DNA from 2 places in the Streptococcus nidrosiense genome. Region 2 is predicted to be linked to the other one. Evidence: predicted binding sites of a transcription regulator. Region 2 holds the regulator's gene; the other holds the start of a gene.
The links. The regulator NrdR, encoded in region 2, represses ribonucleotide reductase genes. The targets are predictions, from matches to a motif close to ACACNATATATNGTGT.
Positions count from the first base shown of each region.

Region 1: the regulator NrdR is predicted to act here: its motif matches at 6,436-6,451, upstream of nrdH (glutaredoxin-like protein NrdH).

Region 1 is NZ_CP152419.1:1,325,146-1,334,290, reverse strand. It holds gene AAFQ93_RS06320 (formate--tetrahydrofolate ligase) at 1-1,212, opposite strand, end outside; gene AAFQ93_RS06315 (phosphopantothenate--cysteine ligase) at 1,445-2,134, shown strand; gene coaC (phosphopantothenoylcysteine decarboxylase) at 2,146-2,697, shown strand; gene AAFQ93_RS06305 (ECF transporter S component) at 2,681-3,244, shown strand; gene udk (uridine kinase) at 3,437-4,075, opposite strand; gene ptsP (phosphoenolpyruvate--protein phosphotransferase) at 4,200-5,933, opposite strand; gene AAFQ93_RS06290 (phosphocarrier protein HPr) at 5,938-6,201, opposite strand; gene nrdH (glutaredoxin-like protein NrdH) at 6,565-6,783, shown strand; gene nrdE (class 1b ribonucleoside-diphosphate reductase subunit alpha) at 6,852-9,011, shown strand.
Region 2 is NZ_CP152419.1:67,270-76,414, reverse strand. It holds gene AAFQ93_RS00340 (GNAT family N-acetyltransferase) at 1-373, shown strand, start outside; gene AAFQ93_RS00335 (XRE family transcriptional regulator) at 519-1,205, shown strand; gene AAFQ93_RS00330 (Y-family DNA polymerase) at 1,209-2,624, shown strand; gene AAFQ93_RS00325 (hypothetical protein) at 2,621-2,983, shown strand; gene AAFQ93_RS00320 (DUF5960 family protein) at 2,976-3,254, shown strand; partial or broken gene AAFQ93_RS00315 (hypothetical protein) at 3,556-4,135, opposite strand; gene AAFQ93_RS00310 (ABC transporter ATP-binding protein) at 4,151-4,846, opposite strand; gene AAFQ93_RS00305 (GntR family transcriptional regulator) at 4,850-5,215, opposite strand; gene nrdR (transcriptional regulator NrdR) at 5,355-5,828, shown strand; gene AAFQ93_RS00295 (DnaD domain protein) at 5,829-6,995, shown strand; gene dnaI (primosomal protein DnaI) at 6,996-7,892, shown strand; gene AAFQ93_RS00285 (NADPH-dependent oxidoreductase) at 7,889-8,602, shown strand; gene der (ribosome biogenesis GTPase Der) at 8,616-9,145, shown strand, end outside.

The DNA.
Region 1 (9,145 bases), 760 kb from region 2:
TTCAACTGGAACATCGATTGAAGCACAAAGTTCTTTCAAGGCTGCGATTTCAGCTTCTGTATCAGATACAAATTCATTGATAGCAACAACTGCTGGAATACCAAACTTACGGATATTCTCAACGTGGCGTTTCAAGTTTGCAAATCCAGCACGTACTGCTTCCACATTTTCCTCTGTCAGAGCATCTTTAGCAACTCCACCATTCATTTTAAGGGCACGAAGAGTCGCTACAATGACTACTGCATCTGGTGAAGTTGGCAAGTTTGGAGTTTTGATATCCAGGAATTTCTCAGCACCAAGATCTGCACCAAAACCTGCTTCTGTCACTGTGTAATCTGCTAAACGTAGAGCCGTTTTCGTTGCCAAAACTGAGTTACAACCATGGGCGATATTGGCAAATGGTCCACCATGTACAAAGGCAGGTGTTCCATAGATGGTTTGAACCAAGTTCGGTTTGATAGCATCTTTCAAAATCAACGCCAAGGCACCTTCAACCTGTAGATCACCCACTGAAACAGGTGTACGGTCATAACGGTAACCGATAACGATATTGGCCAAACGACGTTTTAAATCTTCAATATCAGTTGCCAAGCAAAGGATAGCCATGATTTCTGAAGCCACAGTGATGTCAAATCCATCTTCGCGTGGAATACCATTAAGTGGACCACCAAGTCCAACTGTCACGTGACGAAGAGCGCGGTCGTTCAAGTCAACCACACGTTTCCAGAGAATACGACGCTGATCGATTCCAAGCTCATTTCCTTGGTGCAAGTGATTGTCAATCAAGGCAGAGAGAGCATTATTTGCAGTTGTAATAGCATGCATATCACCAGTAAAGTGAAGGTTGATGTCTTCCATTGGTAAAACTTGTGCATAACCACCACCAGCAGCCCCACCTTTAATCCCCATAACAGGACCAAGAGATGGTTCACGGATAGCAATCATGGTTTTCTTACCAATCTTATTCAAAGCATCAGCAAGTCCGATAGTGATAGTTGATTTTCCTTCACCAGCAGGTGTTGGGTTGATAGCTGTAACCAGGATCAATTTACCGACTGGATTACTTTCCACTTCACGAATCTTATCAAAGCTTAGTTTAGCCTTATATTTTCCATACAACTCCAAATCATCGTATGAAATACCAAGTTTCTCAACAACATCAACTATTGGTTTTAATTCGATACTTTGTGCAATTTCAATATCTGTTTTCATAACAAACTCCTCTACCTCAAATGTGTTAATTCATTATATCATAAAATAAGATTTTTAACAGTCATAAAGCTTGATAACGTTCGTAAATATAGCGTCCTCAAAGGATTTATTGGTTACTATTTAAATTTTTATATGCATTTATAAGTTTTAACTATAGTTTAAAGTTAGGATTTTACATAATATTTTATCGCTTTCATTTTACTTACTGCTCATTTTTTTGTACAATAGTTCTATGAAAATTTTAGTTACATCTGGTGGTACAAGCGAAGCAATAGATCAAGTTCGCTCCGTTACCAATCACTCTACTGGTAGACTTGGTAAAGTAATAACTGAGACTTTACTAAATGCTGGTCACCAAGTTTGTCTGATTACTACGAGACAAGCATTAAAGCCAGAACTACACCCGAATTTGACTATGATTGAAATCCAAAACACTTCCGATTTACTCCAAGAGATGAAACGAATTGTCCCTGATTATCAAGTCTTGATCCATTCCATGGCAGTCTCTGACTATAGTCCTGTTTACATGACTGGTCTCGATGAAGTTCAAGCAAGCCAAGATTTAAGTGATTTTTTGCATAAGAAAAATACGGAAACAAAGATTTCTTCTAAGGATGAGGTGCAAGTCCTATTTCTCAAGAAAAACCCAAAGATTATTTCTCTTGTTAAAGAATGGAATCCAAGTATCCATCTCATTGGCTTTAAACTCCTTGTCGATGTTACTGAGGAGCATCTGATTCAAGTCGCTAGAGAAAGTCTTAAAAAGAATCAAGCTGATTTGATTGTCGCTAATGACCTCACTCAGATTAATGCGAATCAGCACCTGGCTTATCTAGTAGAAGAAAAGGATTATCAGATTGCTACTAGCAAGCAAGAAATTGCTAACTTTTTAGTCAAGAGAATTCAAGGATTTGACTGTTAGAAAGGAAAATTATGGCTCGTATTACAATTGCTATTACTGGATCTATTGCTGCATATAAGGCTACTGATTTGGTTAGTAACTTGAAGAAACAGGGGCATTCTGTTACGGTACTTATGACCCAGGCTGCAACTGCCTTTATCCAACCTTTAACCCTTCAAGTCTTATCTCAAAATACAGTTCATCTCGATCTTATGCAGGAACCATATCCTGACAAAGTCAATCATATCGAGCTTGGCAAAGAAACAGACTTATTTATTCTTGCCCCTGCAACTGCTAATACGATTGCAAAACTAGCACACGGTTTCGCAGATAATATGGTGACTGCTACCGCTCTTGCCTTGCCCCACTATGTTCCAAAACTAGTGGCACCTGCTATGAATATCAAAATGTATGACCATCCAGCAACTCAAACAAACCTAAATACTTTGGAAACTTATGGTTATACAATTATTTCTCCTAAAGAATCCCTACTGGCCTGTGGCGATGTAGGACGGGGTGCTCTTGCTGATCTTGATACTATTTTACAACTGATAAAGGAAAAACTTCATGAACAAACGCTCTAATATTGCTCCTATTGCTATCTTTTTTGCCAGCATGATCGTCATTCATCTGCTGAGCTCTATTGTCTTTAATGTCTTGCCATTTCCAATTAAACCAACCATTGTCCATATTCCAGTCATCATTGCTAGTATCATCTACGGGCCACGGATTGGAGCCATCTTAGGTTTCTTGATGGGGATGATTAGCTTGACAGTCAATACAATCACAATTCTCCCAACCAGCTACCTTTTCTCTCCATTTGTACCAAACGGTAACATCTACTCCCTAGTTATTGCGATTGTACCACGCATCCTTATTGGTTTAACTCCATACTTTGTCTATAAACTCCTCAAAAACAAGGCTGGGCTCATCTTCGCGGGAGCACTCGGTTCCCTCACAAATACTGTATTTGTACTAGGCGGAATCTTCTTCCTCTTTGGAAATGTTTTTGACGGAAATATCCAAAAACTATTAGCTACTGTTATCTCAACAAATTCTATCGCAGAACTCATAATCTCAGCAATACTTACCCTAGTTATTGTTCCGAGACTTGAAAAAATCAAAAAATAAGAGGTCGGGAGAATCCCGGCCTCGATTTTTATTTACCCCAAGTAACTGACTCTGTATTTAATTAAGATTACAGACTCCTAAAAGTCCCTTTGACGAAATTATCGAAAAACTTGATTGTAAAGACTCACCAATATGGGAAAAAGCTTCAATCTTGGAAAAATAATTACTTTCCCATAGCCTTTTATCTACTTATTATTGGGCTAGACGTGCTTCTTCTAAAATCTTTTCAATCTTTGTTGTCAGCAAATCGATAGCTACTGTGTTGGTTACTCCTTCTGGAATAACGATATCTGCATAACGCTTTGTTGGCTCAATAAATTGATGATACATGGGTTTTACCACACCAAGATACTGGTCAATAACGCTATCCAGGCTACGACCACGTTCTTCCATATCACGTTTAATACGGCGAATGATACGAACATCATCATCTGTATCTACGAAAATCTTGATATCCATCAAATCACGAAGTCGTTTGTCCTCCAAAACCAAGATTCCTTCTACGATAAAGACATCCTGAGGTTCTTGACGGTAGGTTTTAGAACTTCTAGTATGGGCAGCATAATCATAGGTAGGAATATCAACTGGACGACCTGCCAACAACTCTTTGATTTGCTCAATCATCAAATCAGTATCAAAAGCAAAAGGATGGTCATAGTTGGTCTTGATACGCTCTTCAAAGGTTAAATGAGATTGATCTTTATAGTAGGAATCATGCTCAATCATAGAGATTTTCTCATTTGGAAAATGTGACAAGATTGCTTTAGATACACTTGTCTTTCCTCCTCCAGATCCACCTGTTACTCCGATAATGATTGGTCTATTTTGCATTGTAGCCTCCTTGTTTTTTCCCTTGTCTATTTTACCATATTTTTGATAAATTTTACAGATGGAGTTTTCTAGAAAATAGAAGAAAAAATCCTCATAGCTAGAAGCTACAAGGATTTGTAATTGATTAATCGAAGTTAACGTATTCTTTAGAAAGTTCAAGAACTTCTTCCATTGTTGAACATTCAGTAAGAGCACGGTTAGCGTATTCTTGCATTTTAGCAGTGTCGAGTTTCTTCATCAAGCTACGTGTACGAAGTACAGATGTTGCTGACATAGAGAACTCATCCAAGCCCATTCCGACAAGAAGTGGAACAGCTGTTTGGTCACCAGCCATTTCACCACACATACCAGCCCATTTACCTTCAGCGTGAGCTGCTTTGATAACGTTGTTGATCAAACGAAGGATTGATGGGTTGTATGGTTGGTAAAGGTATGAAACTTGTTCGTTCATACGGTCTGCCGCCATTGTGTATTGGATCAAGTCGTTTGTACCAATTGAGAAGAAATCAACTTCTTTTGCAAATTGGTCTGCAAGCATAGCTGCTGCAGGAATTTCGATCATGATACCAACTTGGATGTCATCCGCAACTGCAACACCTTCAGCAAGAAGGTTAGCTTTTTCTTCATCGAAGACTGCTTTAGCTGCACGGAATTCTTTCAAAAGCGCAACCATCGGGAACATGATACGCAATTGACCGTGTACAGAAGCACGAAGAAGAGCACGGATTTGAGTGCGGAACATTGCATCTCCTGTTTCAGAGATAGAGATACGAAGAGCACGGAATCCAAGGAATGGGTTCATTTCATGTGGCATATCGAAGTAAGGAAGTTCCTTGTCACCACCGATATCCATTGTACGGACAACAACTGGTTTACCGTTCATTCCTTCAAGAACAGCCTTGTATGCTTCGTACTGCTCGTCTTCAGTTGGGAAGTCTTGAGAATCCATGTACAAGAACTCTGTACGGTAAAGACCGACAGCTTCTGCACCATTGTCATTAACACCTTCAACGTCTTTTGGAGTACCAATGTTTGCTGCCAATTCGAAGTGTTTACCGTCAGCAGTAACTGTTTGAGCATCCTTCAAGAGTGCCCACTCAGCTTTTTGTTGAGCGTAAGCTTCACCAGCTGCTTTAAACTCAGCCGCTTGTTCGTCAGTAGGGTTAATAATCACTTCACCTGTAATACCATTAACGGCAAGTAGGTCACCATCTTTAACGATTTCAGTGATGTTGTTTGTACCCAAAACTGCAGCGATTTCAAGTGTACGAGCCATGATAGCTGAGTGACTTGTACGTCCACCAATGTTTGTTACAAAAGCTTTTACAAAGTTTTTGTCCAATTGAGCTGTATCAGATGGAGTCAAGTCGTGAGCAATCACGATTACTTCTTCATTGATAGAAGCTGGGTTTGGCAATTTTTTACCAAGGAGGTTAGCCAATACACGTTTTGTTACGTCACGGATATCCGCTGCACGTTCTTGCATGTATGGGTTGTCTTCCATGCCTTCGAAGATTGTGATAAACATATCTGTAACTTCTTTCAGACCTGCTTCTGCATTCACTTTCTTAGCACGGATAGTTTCTTTGATTTGACCGATCAATTCAGGGTCAGCAAGAACCATCAAGTGGGCGTCAAATACTTGTGCCGCTTCTTCACCAAGCGTACCTACAGCCTTCTCGCGGATAAGAGAAAGCTCGTTTTGAGAAGCTTCAAGAGCAACATCCAAACGAGCCTCTTCTGCATTTGTATCTTCGACTGTAACAGTCTCGAATGATAAATCCGGTTGAACGAGTAGATATGCTTTTGCAACTGCAACACCGTCAGATGCTGCGATTCCTTTAAGCATTTCTGTCATTTCCTTATGCCAATCCTTCTTTTTCCATTGTTTCTGAGATTGCAGCGATAGCGTCATCAGCGTCTGCACCTTCAGCAGTGATTGTAACGTCAGCACCTTGACCAACACCAAGGCTCATTACACCCATGATAGATTTAAGGTTAACTGATTTACCTTTGTACTCAAGAGTGATATCTGAAGCAAATTTGCTAGCAGTTTGTACCAACAATGTTGCTGGACGTGCGTGAATACCTGTTTCTGCCACTACGTGGAAATCTTTAGAAGCCATAGTTTGACTCTCCTTTAATAGTTTTCTTGTTGAGTTACATATCTGATAACCCTTACAATTTAGTATTATATCACCTTCATTGATATTTTTCAAGTATTTTATGGACTTTCTTCAATTTCCTTTCAGATAACTTGCTGAAAATCTTCTATTAAATCTAGCAAAACACAGTATGTAGTTTTTGTCGAGACACCTATAATGAAATCATTGCTTTTTCTGTAATTATTTTTCAATGCTACACTATATATTGTGTTTGTTGGTAAAATCAGTAAAATAAGTACACAAGATTTAGTTTTAGAAAGTTGACAAAGTTTTTTTTTCTGATATACTAAGAAAGTAATAATTTTTTAAAGAGGAGTTACAGAAATGGTAACCGTATATTCTAAAAACAACTGTGTCCAATGTAAAATGACGAAACGTTTTTTAGACAGTAATAATGTTGAATATAAAGAAATCAATCTTGATGAACAACCTGAATACATTGATCAAGTAAAAGAGCTTGGCTTTAGTGCTGCTCCTATTATTCAGACACCAACAGAAGTTTTCTCTGGTTTCCAACCAGGTAAACTCAAACAACTTGCTTAAGAATCAGGACAAAAGCTTCTATGTCTACCTTAGAAGCCTTTCTTTTGTAATTAGATAAAGGATTTTTTATGGGATTAAAACAACTTGAAGATGTGACTTACTTCCGTCTTAATAATGAAATTAACCGTCCTGTTAATGGACAAATCATGCTTCACAAAGACAAGGAAGCTTTAGAAGCCTTCTTTAAAGAAAATGTTGTACCAAATACAATGTTTTTTAACTCAATTACGGATAAAATCAACTTCCTCATTGAGCATAACTACATTGAAACAGCATTTATCAAGAAATACCGTCCAGAATTTTTGGAAGAACTACACCAATTTATCAAGGATCAAAACTTCCAGTTTAAGTCTTTCATGGCTGCCTATAAATTCTATAATCAGTATGCTCTGAAAACTAATGACGGAGAATACTACCTTGAAAGCATGGAAGACCGTGTCTTCTTTAACGCTCTTTACTTTGCGGATGGTGATGAAGCGATTGCCATTGATATTGCTAATGAAATTATCCACCAACGTTATCAACCTGCTACTCCTTCTTTCTTGAATGCAGGTCGTGCTCGTCGTGGTGAGTTGGTATCTTGTTTCTTGATCCAGGTAACAGATGATATGAACTCTATCGGACGTTCTATCAACTCAGCTCTTCAACTTTCACGTATCGGTGGTGGTGTGGGAATTTCCCTCAGCAACCTTCGTGAAGCTGGAGCTCCTATTAAAGGATATGAGGGTGCTGCTTCTGGTGTTGTACCAGTTATGAAGCTTTTCGAAGACAGCTTCTCTTACTCTAACCAACTCGGTCAACGTCAAGGTGCTGGAGTTGTTTACCTCAATGTCTTCCACCCAGATATCATCGCCTTCCTTTCAACTAAGAAGGAAAATGCGGACGAAAAAGTGCGTGTCAAGACCCTTTCACTTGGTGTTGTTGTACCAGATAAATTCTACGAATTAGCTCGTAAGAATGAAGAAATGTACCTATTTAGCCCATATTCTGTAGAAAAAGAGTATGGCGTACCTTTCAACTACATCGATATCACAGAAAAATACGATGAGCTAGTTGCAAATCCAAACATCCGTAAGACAAAAATCAAGGCGCGTGATTTGGAAACTGAGATTTCTAAATTGCAACAAGAATCTGGCTATCCTTATGTGGTCAACATTGATACTGCTAACCGCGCAAATCCAGTTGATGGTAAGATTATCATGAGCAACTTGTGTTCAGAGATTCTTCAAGTCCAAGAACCAAGTCTTATCAACGATGCTCAAGAATTCCTAAAAATGGGTACTGATGTCTCATGTAACCTTGGTTCAACAAACGTGGTCAACATGATGACTTCACCTGACTTTGGTCGCTCCATCCGTGCTATGGTTCGTGCCCTTACTTTCGTTACAGATAGTTCACACATCGTAGCTGTTCCTACAATCGACCACGGAAACAGCCAAGCTCATACCTTTGGTCTTGGTGCCATGGGACTTCACAGCTACCTTGCGCAACAATTGATCGAATACGGATCGCCTGAGTCTGTTGAATTTACAAGCATCTACTTCATGCTTATGAACTACTGGACCTTGGTTGAGTCAAACAACATCGCACGTGAACGTGGTGTTACCTTCCATAACTTTGAGAAATCAGACTATGCTAACGGTAGCTACTTTGATAAGTATTTGACTAGCGAATTTCTTCCGAAATCAGACCGTGTTAAAGAACTTTTCAAAGATATTTTTATCCCTACTGCTGCTGACTGGGCTGAACTTCGTGATAAAGTTAAAGCAGATGGACTTTACCACCAAAACCGACTTGCTGTAGCGCCAAATGGTTCTATCAGCTACATCAACGATGTTTCTGCTTCTATCCACCCAATCACGCAACGTATCGAAGAACGCCAAGAGAAGAAAATCGGTAAGATTTACTATCCTGCTGCTGGTTTGTCAACAGAAACAATCCCTTACTACACTTCTGCTTATGACATGGATATGCGTAAGGTCATTGATGTTTATGCTGCTGCAACCGAGCACGTTGACCAAGGACTTTCACTCACTCTCTTCATGCGTAGTGATATTCCGACAGGCCTTTACGAATGGAAGAAAGAAAACAAACAAACGACACGTGACTTGTCTATCCTTCGTAACTATGCCTTCAACAAAGGTATCAAGTCTATCTACTACGTCCGTACCTTTACAGATGATGGTGGAGAAGTCGGTGCTAACCAATGTGAGAGCTGTGTGATTTAATTCAACTCTCAAAAAAATTACATTTACTTAATCCATTAAACGTATTTTGCTGATAAAATCATGTAAGAACATAAAAGTCGGGCTTCCGACTTTTTGTTCGATTCTAGCATAGAATTATGATAAAATAAGAGTGA
Region 2 (9,145 bases):
AAGGGAATTGTTAAGGGAACAAGAGAATCATGATGTCTACATGCATCTTATTAGAGATGCACAAGGCATTATGGTCGGAAGAATCAATTTAAGTGTTTTAGGGAAGGATAGAAAAACAGCAGAACTTGGATATAGGATTGGAGAAAATGTTACTAATTTAGGTTATGCAAGTGAAGCGGTTAAACTCGTTTTAGACAAGGCCTTTACTACTTATGGTTTACATAAGATTATCGCAGGGACGGCAACGGACAATCGGGCTTCCCAGAGAGTGCTTTTAAAAAATGGTTTCACCTTTAGTAAAATCATAGAAAATGACTTTCAAATGCATAACGAGTGGATTCATACGGCAGTATTTGAGATAAGGAATCTATAGCATCATCATTACAAGTCGTTTGCCAAAACTCAACATTCCCAGTAGACATTCGTCTACTTTTTTTATATAATAAAACTAAACCAAAACGGTTGAGTTTCAAAAATAGAGTCAACCTACGATGAAACATCACACTAGGAGGGAAGTCATGTACCAACCAGAAAAACTTAAGGCTCGGAGAAAAGAGTTAAAGCTAACACAGAAGGAAATTGCAGAGCAGCTTGGCATTAGTTTTCAGGCTTATTCGGCTTGGGAGCGTGGAGTCAAGGAGCCTTCTGAAGAAAAGGTTGCTCAGCTAGAGAAAATCTTAAAAGTACCAAAAGGCTATTTTACTCAAATCGAAATTGTCCGTCTCTACAATAGTCTTTCTAACCAAGGGAAAGAAAAGGTGGTAGTCTATGCTCGCAACCTGGTTCAAGAAGAACAAGCTAAGAAGGTAACGGCCATGCCAGAAAAACTTTTCGAGTATCATGTCTACGAACGCATGTCAGCTGGGATCGGTGCTTCAGTTTATGATGATCGAAACTTTGACACGGTTTACTTTAATGAGGAACTAGCTCACGATTTTGCTTCCTGGGTCTCTGGGGATTCTATGGAACCCAAGTATCAAAATGGTTCCGTGGCTCTGATTCGAGAGACTGGATTTGATTATGATGGCGCTGTCTATGCAGTGGTTTGTAACAACCAGACCTATATCAAACGGATCTATCGAGAAGAAGATGGCTTGCGTTTAGTTTCCATCAATCCTAAATACAAGGATATTTTCATCTCTTATGAGGAAGATCCGCGGATTGTAGGCATTATCGTGGGCAACTTTGTACCGATGGAGGGATAGCCTATGGGCTACTTTGATTATTCCAGAGAGCCCAAAAGTGATATTGCCTTTGTCGATATGAAGTCCTTTTATGCCAGTGTTGAGTGTGTGGAAAGAGGACTTCATCCTCTTAAAACTTCCCTTTGTGTCATGAGTCGAGCGGATAATTCTGTTGGGCTTATTCTTGCCTCCTCACCTATGTTCAAAAAGGTCTTTGGGAAAGCAAATGTAGGCCGTGCTTATGACCTGCCCTTTGATATTAAGACGCGTAAATTTTCCTACTACAATGCCAAGAAACAAGGCTTGCGGACAGACTCAGACTATGTGAAATTTATCGAAGACTGGGCTCGGGTGACCGTGATTGTCCCTCCTCGGATGGATAAGTATATCGCAGTTAATATAGAAATCCAACGAATCTTTCAGAATTATGGCAGTCCAGATGATATTTATCCCTACTCTATTGATGAGGGCTTTATCGATTTGACTAGTTCGCTCAATTATTTTGTTCCAGACCAGCAGATTTCTCGCAAAGATAAGCTGGATATGCTTTCGGCTCGTATCCAGAGGGATATCTGGCGGCAGACAGGGATTTACTCGACGGTGGGCATGTCTAATGCCAATCCTCTGCTTGCTAAGCTAGCCTTGGATAATGAAGCCAAGCACACACCGACCATGAGGGCCAACTGGTCTTACCAAGACGTGGAAGATAAGGTTTGGTCCATTCCAAAGATGACCGATTTTTGGGGGATTGGACATCGGATGGAGAAGCGCTTGAATGCCTTAGGGATTCGTTCAATTAAGGAATTGGCCAATAGCAATCCTGACGTTCTGAAGAAAGAACTTGGTCAAGCTGGACTTCGCTTATGGTTTCATGCCAATGGGATTGACGAGAGTAATGTTCATAAACCCTATAAAGCGAAATCTCACGGCTTGGGCAATTCGCAAATTTTACCGAGAGATTATGTTAAGCAGCGAGATATCGAAATTATACTCCGAGAGATGGCTGAGCAGGTGGCTATCAGGCTTCGAAGAGCTAGTAAAAAGGCGACAGTGGTATCTATTCATCTTGGTTTTTCTAAGCATGAAGAACAACGGTCGATTCATACTCAAATGAAGATTGAGCCGACCAATAACACCAGTATTTTGGTCAGCTATGTATTGAAATTATTCCATAGTAAATACACTTCTGGTGCTGTTAGGAGTGTTGCCATCAGTTATTCAGGATTTGTGGACGAATCCTTTGGATTGATTTCCCTTTTTGATGATGTTGATAAGCTAGAAAAAGAAGAAAGGCTCCAGACGGCCATTGATTCTATTCGAGAGCAATTCGGATTTACTTCTCTCTTGAAGGCGACTGTCTTAGAGGATGCATCGAGAAGTATTGCCAGAAGTAAGCTGATCGGAGGGCATTCTGCTGGAGGATTAGATGGACTCAAATGATTGATCGTTCTTACTTACCTTTTCAATCCGCGAGGGACTACCAGGATCCAGGAATGCAGAAGTGGATGGGATTTTTCTTATCGGAGCATACGAGTTCACTCAGTGAAGAAAAAAATCGTGTCGATTTGTCGACTGATTTGAATCCAGTTGAGAAGTTGTTGTTACTTTCCCAGCTCTACGTTGGGCGGCTAAAAGGCTCTTTTGTGGTCAAGGAGAAAAATCATAAAAGCACGATATTGGGTGAAGTAAGAGAATTATCTCCTCAAGAAATCTCTGTTAAAACTGATGAGGGCTATAGATTGATAAGGGTAGATGATATTCTCGCAATCCAATTATGTCAGGAGGAAGTTCATGACTAGAAAAGAGCTATATGAAAATAAATTGCAGATGGATTATTTCTCAGATGACTACATTCGTTTTGAAGAAGATTTCCAAAAATACTCTGCCATGAATGTACCTCTGACTTTCCTGATTGACGACATTCTACGAACCATGGCCATCAACCAAAAGAACTACTTTGTCTTGAACAAGGAAAATGCCAAGGATGGTAGGGAGCATCGGTTTTATTTTAGGGTGAAGATGTCCGAAAATAAAGCCGTTAGAGGTTTTAAGTATACTTTTTGTATTTAGACAACGAAGAGGCTAGGATAAAAGTCTTTAAAATCAAAAAAACGCATATTATCAGGTATTGAAAAACCTTGATAATATGCGTTTTATCATAGAAAGATCTATTTCATTTTCTGCTAAAATTAAGTTATTGTCCAGCCGTCGTCGATTGATTATTGAAGATTAACTTTATTTTTCAAGATATAGTAGGTTCCGAGATAGAAGGCTGCGCTGAGGATGAGGTCTTTAACGATTTCAAAGGAGATCATCCAATTGTAGTCGATATCTATGCGAAGGTTGAGACCAACAAAGCCGAGAATGGTTTGGATAACAATATAGGCTAAAACGGCAAGAGCTGTACGGTATTCATTAAAGAGTTGTCCAATTGAAATAGACAAGTAGATGCAAAGGATGCTTGCTACAGTGCTAAGGATGAATGAAATCACAGAAAGCCAGAAACTATCCATGTAAAATTTAAAGAGGTATTCGAGAGAAAAGATATCAAGGAAGTTTGCGCCAGTCAGAACTAAAATGATATAAATACTCAAGATAAAGACTAATGAGCTCGCCAGAGACCAGATGAAAGCACCCAAAAGTTTGGATAAAATGATTTGGTGCTCAGATACGGGGAGTGTGAGAGTTAGGTATCCCTGACGATCATAGACACTACCCTTGAAGCGACGGATGATCAAAATCAAGGTTGAAATACTTAAGGTAATGATTAGTCCACCAAAAACTAGAGCCAGAAAAACTAACATAATCATTTGTTGATCAGGTGTATCGATGGATTTTAGGGAATTAGCTTGAACCCCGATAAGGGCAGAAAGAGCCAACACAGCACCATAGAGGGCTAAATACCATTTGTTAACATTTTTAAATTCATAACGAACTAAATTCCAAAACATAATAATCTCCTTTATCTAGGCTTTGAATTCGTGGCGGAAGAGCTGGTCGATAGACTCTCCAGACTCATAGCGAATATCATCAACATTTCCTTGACGGACGACTTTTCCATCCTTGAGGAAGATAATCTCATCCAAGATTGGTTCGATATCTGAAATCAAGTGAGTTGAAATCAAGACAGTCGAAGTTGGAGAGTAGTTGTTAATGATGGTGTTCAAGATATAGTCACGAGCCGCTGGGTCTACACCCCCGATTGGTTCGTCAAGCACGTATAGACGAGCATCACGACTCATGACAAGGATCAACTGAACCTTTTCTTTGTTCCCTTTTGAGAGTTTCTTGAAACGGCTGTTTTCATCAATGCCAAGATCACGAAGGAGACCTTGAGCACGTTCCAGATTAAAATCTTGGTAGAAGGTCTTGAAATAAGTGAGAGCTTCTTTGACCTTCATCTGTTCGTTGAGGTAGGTCGTATCAGGGAGATAAGAAACAATCGCTTTAGTTGCTGGACATGGTTCCATGTCGTTGATAAGGATACGTCCTTCATCAGGTTGGAGCAAGCCGTTGATTAGTTTAATCAAGGTTGTCTTTCCAGAACCGTTTGGGCCAAGGAGGCCAACGATTTTTCCAGCTGGAATTTCAAGGGAAACATTTGTAAGAGCAGGGCTTGCTCCATAGGATTTTGACACATTTTCAAATGCTAACAAGGTCATAGTTTAAACTCCTTCAATATAATCTCTCAAAACAGTCGGTAGTTCTTCTTTTTCATAGCCAAATTCTACCATGCCTGTTACAAACTGTTGCAGCTGTTCTTCTGACAGTTGCTTACGGGATTGGAGGATCAAGTCCAAATCCTCTGTGACAAAGCGTCCAGATGTCCGCTTGGTATAGACAAAGCCTTCTCTCTCCAAGTCCGATAGGGCACGCTGGATGGTGTTGGGATTGACCCCTGCCTCGCTTGCTAATTCTCTAACGGTTGGAAGCTGTTGATTGGGCTCGAGTTTATGGGAAATAATCTGCAATTTGATTTTCTCCATAATCTGCAAATAAATGGGTTTATTGTTATCAAATGTCCAAGACATCACGATCTCCTTTCTAATTACCTTTGTGTTAATTCAATAATACAACAAAACAAAAAACTTGTCAAGCCAAAAGGAGAATTATTTTGGGAATTGTTCAAAAAATGGTATAATGAAAAGAAAACGACAAGGAGGGAAAGGCATGCGTTGTCCAAAATGTGGCGCTACAAAATCAAGTGTGATCGATAGTCGCCAGGCTGAAGAAGGAAATACAATCAGAAGAAGACGTGAGTGTGAAGAGTGTCAGCATCGGTTTACAACCTATGAACGTGTTGAAGAGAGAACGCTGGTTGTGGTAAAAAAAGATGGTACACGGGAACAATTTTCAAGAGATAAAATCTTTAACGGGATTATTCGTTCAGCCCAGAAACGTCCAGTGTCAAGTGATGAGATTGGCATGGTGGTCAATCGCATCGAACAAAAACTCCGTAGTCGCAATGAAAATGAAATTCAGAGTGAGGTTATTGGCTCTTTGGTTATGGAAGAGTTGGCAGAGTTAGATGAGATTACTTATGTACGTTTTGCCAGTGTTTACCGTAGCTTTAAGGATGTGAGTGAACTTGAAAGCCTACTCCAGCAGATCACACAATCCTCTAAAAAGAAAAAGGAAAAATAAATGAAGCCAAATGACCGTTTTTCTTTTGTAAAGAATAATCGGGTGTCGCAAGATACCTCATCAATGGTGCAGTGCTACCTCCCGATTATCGGTCAGGAGGCGCTGAGCCTCTATCTTTATGCTGTGACTTTTTGGGATGGTGGTCAAAAGGAACATCTCTTTGCAGCTATGCTTAATCATCTGAATTTCGGGATGGATACCCTTTTAAAGGCTTTTAAAACTCTAACAGCCATGAAATTGGTGACCCTCTATCAGCAGGGGGAGGCCTATAACTTGTTACTCCATTCTCCCTTATCAACTCAAGAATTTTTACAACATACAGTTTATCGGACTTTGTTAGAAAAAATGATTGGGGATAGTGCGGTTGCAGCCATGAGACAGGAAGGTGTTGAAGGGGAACCTATCTCGGTGTCCTTGAGTCAAATCTTTCCTCAGTTATCTGAGTCTGCGAGTCAAGAAACCTCTGGCAGTCAGCCAGCAGCAGATGATTTTGATTTGGAGCATTTCCGTCAGCTTATGGCTCGCGATGGTCTTCGTTTTAAAGATGAGACTTCGGATGTTCTGGCCTTGTTTGCAATAGCAGACGAGCAGAAGTGGACCTGGTTTGAGACTTATCATGTAGCCAAAGCGACAGCAGTGTCGCAAGTGATTTCTGTCAAACGCATCCGCGAAAAGATAGCGCAAAAGCCTGTGACTTCTGACTTTAGTCCCAAGGAAGCAACCATTATCCGAGAGGCTAAGAGAAAGACAGCCTTGCAGTTCCTTGCTGAGATTAAGCAGACCCGCAAGGGAAGTATTACTCAGACTGAACGGGACCTGCTCCAGCAGATGGCAGCCTTGGGTTTGCTGGATGAAGTGATCAATGTTATCTTGCTCCTAACCTTTAATAAGGTTGATTCAGCTAATATCAATGAAAAATACGCCATGAAGGTGGCTAATGACTACGCCTATCAAAATATTCGTAGTGCCGAGGAGGCTGTCCTCCGTATTCGTGAACGTGGCCAAAAAGCAAAAACGCAAAAGCAAAATCAGACTGCCCCAGCAAAAACCAATGTGCCTAAATGGAGCAATCCTGAATATAAGAATGAAACGAGCGAAGAAACTCGTTTAGAACTAGAACGTAAGAAACAAGAAATGTTAGCTCGATTAGAAAAAGGAGGAGACTAGATGGAAAGTGTCGGAGACGTACTCAAGCGTCAACCAAGCCGATTTCAGTATCAGGATTTGGTCCAGCAAATTGTACAAGATCCTGATGTGGCGGTTTTTATCCAGCAAGCATCCCTCAGCCAAGAAGAGTTAAATCGGAGTATCTCCAAGTTTAATCAATACATCACGGAACGCGATAAGTTCCTCCGAGGAGATACAGACTATATCGCGCGTGGCTACAAGCCTATCCTAGTCATGAACCATGGCTATGCAGATGTCTCTTATGAAGAGACTCCAGAGCTAATCGCGGCAGAAAAAGAAGCGGCGATTAAAAACCGTCTCAAGCTAATCAATCTTCCAGCTAGTCTTAAAAAAGCTAGCCTAGCTCAAGTAGACTTGGATGATTTGGGGCGCTTGCCAGTTTTTGAAAAGCTTTTAGACTTTGTGGAGCAATATCCAGCTATTCGAAAAGGTCTGTACTTATATGGAGACTTTGGTGTGGGTAAAAGTTTCATGGTGGCTGCTCTAGCTCATGATTTATCTGAAAAACGTGGAGTATCTACAACTCTGCTCCACTATCCGAGCTTTGTCATTGATGTCAAAAATGCTATTGGGGATGGCTCTGTCAAAACCTTGGTAGATGAAATCAAGCTGGCAGAAGTTCTGATTTTGGATGATATCGGTGCTGAGCAATCAACACCGTGGGTCCGTGATGAAATCTTGCAGGTGATTCTTCAGTATCGCATGCAGGAAGATTTACCGACTTTCTTTACTTCAAACTTCAATTTTGAAGATTTGGAAAAACATTTTGCAAAAGGCAAGAACGGAAATGACGAAACTTGGGAAGCCAGACGTGTCATGGAACGTATCCGTTACCTTGCTGAAGAAACACAACTAAAAGGAGAAAACCGTCGATGACAGAAACTACAACATTAATGAAGTCCCACTCTTCAGTACGTCGCTTTAAGGAACAAGAAATTCCTCAAGCTGACCTAACTGAAATTTTAACTGCCGCACAAATGGCCTCTTCTTGGAAAAACTTCCAATCTTATTCTGTGATTGTTGTAAGAAGCCAAGAAAAGAAGGATGCCTTATTTGAGCTAGTTCCTCAGGAAGCGATTCGCCAGTCTGCAGCCTTTCTCCTCTTTGTCGGTGACCTAAACCGTGCAGAAAAAGGGGCTCGTCTCCATACGGATGTTTTCCAACCTCAAGGGGTGGAAGGACTCCTCATCACTTCAGTAGATGCTGCGCTTGCTGGGCAAAATACCTTGCTTGCGGCAGAAAGCCTAGGCTACGGTGGAGTGATTATCGGTTTGGTGCGTTACAAGTCTGTTGAATTAGCAGAATTGTTTAAGCTTCCTGACTATACCTATCCAGTCTTTGGGATTGCACTAGGTGTTCCAAATCAAAAGCATGCTGTAAAACCAAGATTGCCACTAGAGAATGTTGTCTTTGAGGAAGAATACCAAGAACAGTCAACTGAGGCAATCGAAGCCTATGACCGTGTACAGACTGAATATGCAGGTGCGCGTGCGACTACAACTTGGAGTCAACGTTTGGCAGAGCAATTCGGCAATCAAGAACCAAGCTCGACTCGAGAAAATCTTGAGCAGAAGAAGTTATTGTAGAAAGTGAGAAAACATGGCCTTACCAACTGTTGCCATTGTGGGACGTCCCAATGTTGGGAAATCAACCCTATTTAACCGTATCGCGGGAGAACGCATCTCAATCGTAGAAGATGTTGAAGGTGTAACGCGAGATCGTATTTATGCCACGGGTGAGTGGCTTAACCGTTCTTTTAGTATGATTGATACTGGAGGGATCGATGATGTCGATGCTCCGTTTATGGAACAAATCAAACACCAGGCAGAAATTGCCATGGAAGAAGCAGATGTTATCGTCTTTGTCGTATCTGGTAAAGAAGGAATTACAGATGCGGACGAATACGTTGCCCGTAAACTTTATAAAACTCATAAACCAGTCATCCTAGCCGTTAACAAGGTTGACAATCCAGAGATGCGAAATGATATCTATGATTTCTACGCTCTAGGTTTGGGCGAACCACTACCGATTTCATCTGTTCATGGTATCGGGACAGGGGATGTACTGGATGCTATCGTTGAAAATCTCCCACATGAAGTTGAAGAAGAAAATCCAGATGTCATTAAATT